Rudanella lutea DSM 19387: one gene and its partner. The protein of the gene in region 2 interacts with the protein of the main gene of each other region in a pairwise test. Links are inferred from orthologs where the notes say so. Each region holds a gene or a part of one and is shown on either strand. Other genes may lie near its edges. The genes, in order: topA and RUDLU_RS0116620.

Region 1 (3,482 bases), 3.1 Mb from region 2 along the record:
GGCTACCAGTGCCTTATGCCCCGCGTTGGGTTGCGCACTCAGCGCCTGTTTCCGGCGTTTGTTGTAAAAATCCTGTACCAGCGCTGGGTTACGCACCCAGGCATCGGCCGTGGCAACGTCCTCAATTCGGTAGTTTTCCCAGAGTCCGTTTGAATCACGGAACGTTGCCAGACCACTTTCGGCGCTGATTCCCGCCCCCGATAAAACCACAAGTTTGCGTTTCGATTCCATGTTCTTAAGATACGAAATGTAGGCCACAAACGAAAGCGGCCGGACCGACCGGGAGGCTTTCCCAATCGATCCGACCGCATTCTTATTCTTTAGCCCCGAAGGGACTTGCCTTACTTTTTCTTCGCTGGAGCTTTTTTGGCAGGAGCGGCTTTCTTTGCCGTAGCCGCCTTTTTAGCGGGCGCTTTTTTGTCGGCTCCTTCGGCAGGTTCGCCCGCCAGTTCCAGACACTGTTCGAGCGTCAGGGTAGCCGGGTCGGTTTCCTTCGGAATCCTGACGTTGCGCTTACCTACCGCCAAATACGGACCGTACATCCCGTTGACCACCTTTACGTTGGGGTTTTCCGGAAACTCCTTGATGTACTTGTTCGCTTCGGCCTGCCGCTTCTGCTGAATCAGCTCAATCGCCCGATCGAGCGTAATCGCACCCAGTTGCTCCCCTTTGGGCAGCGAGATATATTTATCTTCAAACTTCACGTACGGGCCAAATCGACCTTTTCCCGTTGTCACCGGCTTGCCTTCAAACTCACCCAGCGTATCGCTCACCGATTCGGCCCGTTTTTGCTGAATAAGCTCAACCGCCCGCTCTGCACTGATAGCGTACGGATCGTCTTCTTTCGTCAGCGATACGTATTTATCGTCGTGCCGTACATAGGGGCCAAACTTACCAATACCAATCACCATCGGCTTATCTTCAAAGAAACCAACCTCGCGAGGAAGGGCAAACAGATCGAGGGCTTCCTGCAACGAGATGGTTTCGATAAGCTGATCGGAGCGCAGGTTGGCGTACTGAGGCTTTTCTTCGTCAGTCGACTCGCCAATTTGCACATAGGCCCCATACCGACCCAGCCGGGCCGATACTTTCTTGCCCGAAGCCGGGTGGAGGCCCAGTTCACGAGCGCCTGTTTTGAACGACACACCATCGGAACCCTGCACCTCCTCCACATTGCGGTGGAAAGGGTTGTAGAATCCTTCAAGCATCTGCTGCCAGTCGCGCCGACCGTTGGCGATTTCGTCAAAATCCTTTTCGACGTTCGCGGTGAACTTGAAATCAACGATGTCGGGGAAATACTCCACCAGAAAATCGTTGACCACCATGCCGGTATTAGTCGGGAAGAGCTTGGCCTTTTCGGAGCCGAACATTTCCTTCCCGGTTTTCTCGCTTACCTGATTCTGGGTCAGCAAAAGCTCGCGGAAGGCACGCTCCTGACCGGCCCGGTCCGATTTCACCACATAACCCCGATTAATAATCGTCGAAATAGTAGGCGCATACGTCGAAGGACGGCCTATGCCCATTTCTTCGAGTTTCTTCACCAGGCTGGCTTCGGCATAACGGGGTTGCGGGCGCGAAAACTTCTCGGTGGCTTTCATCTGCCCCAGGTTGAGTACCTGCCCAATCCGAAGCGGAGGGAGCATCCCTTTGCTTTCTTCATCCTCATCATCTTTCGATTCGAGGTAAACCCGCAAAAAGCCGTCAAACTTGATTACTTCGCCCTGTGCCACCAGCTCATTGGGGTACGAGCCGGGCGTGGACGGAGCCGCCACCGGCATATCGAACGGGCTATCGTCGAGCGAGGTAGCCCGCACGGTTTGCGTAGCCCCATTGCCAAATCGAATCGAAATGGTAGCCGTGGTGCGTTCGAGCTGGGCGTCGGCCATTTGTGAGGCAATGGCCCGCTTCCAGATCAGTTCATACAACCGTTTTTCGTCGCGGTTCGACCCCGCGTCGCGGTCATTGAAATTGGTCGGCCGGATGGCTTCGTGTGCCTCCTGCGCCGACTCATTTTTGGTTTTATACTGACGCGTCTGGACATAATTAGGTCCAAACTCGGTTTCGATCTCGGCTTTGGCTTTCCCGATGGCCTCCTGCGACAGGTTGGTCGAGTCGGTACGCATGTACGATATTTTACCCGCTTCGTACAGGCTTTGGGCCAGCTTCATGGTCCGGTCGACAGCGTAGCTCATCTTACGCGAGGCTTCCTGCTGCAACGTCGACGTGGTGAAGGGCGGAGCCGGCGATTTTTTGGCGGGCTTCGTCTCCAGATTTTTAATCGTAAACTCGGCACCGACGCAGAGCTGCAAAAAGCCCCGAGCCTCTTCAACAGTCGCAAAGTTTTTGGGCAGTTCGGCGTTCAAAATCTTGCCGCCATCAACCACAAACTGAGCCGTCACTTTAAAACTCGACTTCGACTGGTGCGCATCAATTTCGCGCTCGCGGTCGACCACCAACCGCAGGGCTACCGACTGCACCCGGCCTGCCGACAGGCCCGTGCTGCCCCCTTTGATCTTACGCCAGAGCACGGGCGAAAGCTCATACCCCACCAACCGGTCGAGAACCCGGCGGGCCTGCTGGGCATTGACCAGATTGAGGTCAATAGATCGGGGTTGCCCAATGGCGTTCAGAATAGCGTTTTTGGTAATCTCCCGAAAGACAATCCGTTTGGTGTTTTCGCGTAGGCCCAATGCCTCTTTCAAGTGCCACGAAATAGCCTCACCCTCGCGGTCGTCGTCGGTTGCGAGCCAGACCTCTTGGGCTTCCTTAGCCATTTTTTTCAGTTCGTTGACCAATTGGCGTTTATCCGGCGACACTTCGTACGCCGGTTTAAAGCCATTACTCACATCAACGGCCAGGCCGTCTTTGGGCAGGTCGCGAACGTGGCCGTAGCTCGACCGAACCGTAAAATCTTTACCTAAGTAGCCTTCAATGGTTTTCGCCTTGGCAGGCGACTCCACAATGACTAAGTTCTTTGACATAAATGGTCTTTCAGGTTGATGCATCCCCACAATTCGCCACCGCATTCCGCCAAATATAGACGCAAAACGACTGAATGTTGCAACACACGGCAACATGCCGACTTCCTGCGAGGTGAGCCAGATTGTAATAAATTAACAAAATATTAGGCTAAACCGTTCGATTTGGCACTTGCAGACAAAGCGAATTAGTCTACACTATTTGTAGATTTTACACCCCACATTTCTCCCTTTGCTCAGGCATAACTATCAGATAATCAGTAATGGCATAATCATTGACAAGGGGTTAGGCAGTTCAACATAACCTTAAACTATTCGATTATGGCATCGCTGATGGATCGTGTGTCAAATTTCTTTAGTGGAAATGACGCAGACACGGGTGAGGGATTGAAAAGCCTTTTTATCACCGAACTGAAAGACATTTATTACGCAGAGGGACAAGCCATCGATGCGCTAGCCGAGCAGGCCGATGCCGCTACGACTGACGAGGTCCGGAATGCGTTT
Region 2 (3,072 bases):
CCTGCTTTTCTGGTCGTAAAAGAACTTACGGAAGGTGCGGAACCACTCATTGACGCCCGGTGCTTTGCCCAACCCGATCAGGTATGTTTTGCGGCCGTCGGGTTGGTAAATAGGCAAAACGTCTTTGGCGTCGGCCTTAAAATCGGCTTCGAGTGTTGAGGTTGGCAGTCGCACCGTGCGGGCCAACTCGGTTAATGTAGCCGAAAGGTTGTCGTTCTGAACAACCGGAATAAGAAGGGTATCGGGCGTGGCCGACTGCAAAATTGATAGGTGCATGGGAACAGATGGATAAAACGAGGGGCTTCAGACGGCTGGTTGCGAGTAGAATAGCCACTCCAGTGCCGCCGGAAATTCGCGGCCCCAATGTACTTCCTGATGGGCTCCGTCGGGGTCGACGGAGAGGTAAATGTCGATGGGTTGCCCCTTGTAGCACTGTTTCAGGAGGGAATCCTGAAACCGTTGCAGGTTGGGAACCATGTATTTCGATTCGGTTTCGCCCCCGTACACGTAGATGCGCATAGGCGAGGGCGTCTGGAACCGGATGGCATCGAAATAGATTTTGGGCGAGATCCAGAGCGAGGGCGAAAACACCATGAGCCGCCCGAAAATGTGGGGGTGCAGCAGCCCCCCGTAAATGCTGATGAGCCCACCCAGCGAGCTGCCGCCCAGGCCGGTATGCGGGGCATCGGGCCGGGTTCGGTACTGCGCATCAATGGCAGGCTTGAGCGTTTGGGCAATAAAAGCCAGATACGCCCGACCACGCCCTTGCGCCATCCGGCTTTTGTGAATCGTAAACTCTTCGATGCGCTGTTGATAGCCGTGGTCGATAGTGACCAGAATCACCTCATGATGTTGCCGGGCGGCCAGAATCGCCATTTTTTGTTCTACGCCCCACGAGCCGTACCCCTCGCCTTCGCCAATTAGGTTCTGGCCATCGTGGAGGTACAAAACCGGGTAGCGTTTGTCGGGGTTCTGGTGGTAATCGTAGGGCAGGAGTACCCGGACCCGGCGCGAAGCACCCAGCTGAGGGGCGTAAAAATCGGAACTCAACACCTCCAGATGCGGCACCAGCGCCGGGTTGAACGCCTGACCCGATAAGCGCCAGTGGGGTACAAAATCCTGCTGAAACTCGGTGCCCGGACTCAAAACCCGGTTGGGGCGGCTTTCGCCCGCGCCGGTCAGCTCAACGCTGTCCCAGCCACCCCGTGTGTACTTGTACTCGACAATGTCGGGTAGCCGAATGTCGGCCGGAAACGTCAGGGTGTAGGTTCCGGGGCCCGACCGTTGCAGTTGAAACACATCCAGATCGGGGTGCCAGCCGCAAAAATTGCCCGACACAAAAACCGGTCGGTCGTCGGTAACGGAGGTATTCAGTTCCAGTCGTAGCGGCATAGCGCGTTCGGCAAATCCAAAGCCAGATTATACTCGCCCAACACGGTGGCCGGGCGAATGGTTTGTTGGCGGTTGGGTCAACTACCCATTTGGCATCCACTCGGTTTGCACGCCGGGTAGCTGACTCAGTCGGTCGAGTACGCTGTTGACCTGCGTTTTGCGCATAGATACCTCCAGCGTAGGCTCGTTGTCGAATGATTGGCTCAGGACCGTCAGTTGTTGCTCTTTCACCAGCCGCATCACGCTGTTCATCTGCTCGAAACTGAACCGAATTCGGTACTGCTCATCAATTGTACGGGTCTCGAACCGGGCGTTGGCGAGGGCCTCGACCGTAGCGCTTTTGTAGGCGTTGATCAGCCCCGGTACTCCCAGCAGGGTTCCGCCAAAATAGCGCACCACCACCACCAGTATATTGGTGAGCGGTTGACCCGGTTTGTCGTGGCTGTAAATCGTATTTAGAATCGGCCGTCCGGCAGTGCCGCTTGGTTCACCGTCGTCGTTGACCCGGTAATGGTCCTTCCCCAAGCCCAGCCGGTAGGCGTAGCAATGGTGAGCCGCTTTGGGGTGTTGCTGGCGCAGGGTTTCGAGCCGTTGTTTGGCGTCTGTCTCCGACCGGATCGGGTAGGCGTAGGCCAGAAAGCGGCTGCCCCGGTCGCGAAACTGCCCCTCGGTGGGTTCGGAAAGCGTGCAAAAAGTGTCGTCAAAAAGCATTCTACTGACCAGAAGGTGGCCTGTTATTCAGATAATAGACAAAATTAAGACTTAATTAAACCATCATTTGGTATTGGTGTTATGATTCGTATATTTGGAATCGTTACCTGTAGAAAATACGGCATAAATACCGTACAGGCTATCTTTATTCTTCAGCCTGATAACCCCCCGCCGTACGTACGATCCTGCTTATGTTCAATCCCTGAACGGAGCGCGGCTTTGGCTTGGGCTCCGTTTTGAGAATCCTCTTGACCGTCGCATGAAAGTCTCGCCAACCGAGCCATTCCAGCTTGTTTATTCGTTACTGGAACATGAGTTTCTGGGCTATCTGATCGAGGCTTTTGTGGTACAACGCAATGCCAAAGGTGAGCTCACGCTTCAGAATCAGACCCTCTCGACCCAAAACGCGAGTGAGTTTGCCGATGGGCTCGACGAGCGCGACTTCGAACTCATTCGCCTGATCGATGCTATTCAGCAGGATATGGTGGTGAAAAAGTTTAACAGCCGGAAACTGCCCGCTATTGACTTTTTTCTGAAGGTCTACGACAGTCAGAAGGGCGATAAACTCTTGCAGGAAGCCATTGCCGGCTATCTCGAAAACATAAAGCCGCAGATTCTGGAACGATTGCAGGGAAAGCCCTTTTACATCATGGGTAAAGATGGCAACCCTGCCTGGATGCCTATCGAATGGCTGACCGAACCGGCCCGGGTACATTTCCATTTTGTACGAAACGAAGATTCAACGCACTACTTCCCCATTATCCGGCAGAATCATCAGCGGGTCGATTTTCAGTTCAAAAACGCGATGATTCTCTGCGATGAGCCTGCCTGGATGCTCGTGGGGCAGTGTTTGTACCATTTTGCGCAAAATGTGGACGGTAAAAAACTCCGCCCCTTTTTGAACAAAAACCATATTGTGGTACCCCGTAAAGTCGAAGATGAGTATTACCGGCGGTTTGTGGTGCCCCT

Evidence for each region.
Region 1: the proteins of RUDLU_RS0116620 (region 2) and topA interact in binary tests that used the Escherichia coli proteins (3 or more experiments, as listed by UniProt). The link is inferred for Rudanella lutea DSM 19387 from one-to-one orthologs.

Annotation. Positions count from the first base shown.
Region 1 is NZ_KB913013.1:918,385-921,866, forward strand. What follows is about bases 142-3,300. They hold topA (type I DNA topoisomerase), read right to left. Parts: upstream 2,982-3,300; coding sequence 342-2,981; downstream 142-341. Other genes in these bases: RUDLU_RS0104025 (SIR2 family NAD-dependent protein deacylase), read right to left, coding at 142-231; RUDLU_RS0104035 (YciE/YciF ferroxidase family protein), read left to right, coding at 3,300-3,300. Also shown: more of RUDLU_RS0104025, read right to left, coding at 1-141; more of RUDLU_RS0104035, read left to right, coding at 3,301-3,482. UniProt on the Escherichia coli protein: Releases the supercoiling and torsional tension of DNA, which is introduced during the DNA replication and transcription, by transiently cleaving and rejoining one strand of the DNA duplex.
Region 2 is NZ_KB913013.1:4,011,119-4,014,190, forward strand. The notes cover bases 289-3,037. They hold RUDLU_RS0116620 (IMPACT family protein), read right to left. Parts: upstream 2,104-3,037; coding sequence 1,474-2,103; downstream 289-1,473. Other genes in these bases: RUDLU_RS0116615 (alpha/beta hydrolase), read right to left, coding at 304-1,392; RUDLU_RS0116625 (DEAD/DEAH box helicase), read left to right, coding at 2,363-3,037. Also shown: RUDLU_RS0116610 (leucyl aminopeptidase family protein), read right to left, coding at 1-276; more of RUDLU_RS0116625, read left to right, coding at 3,038-3,072.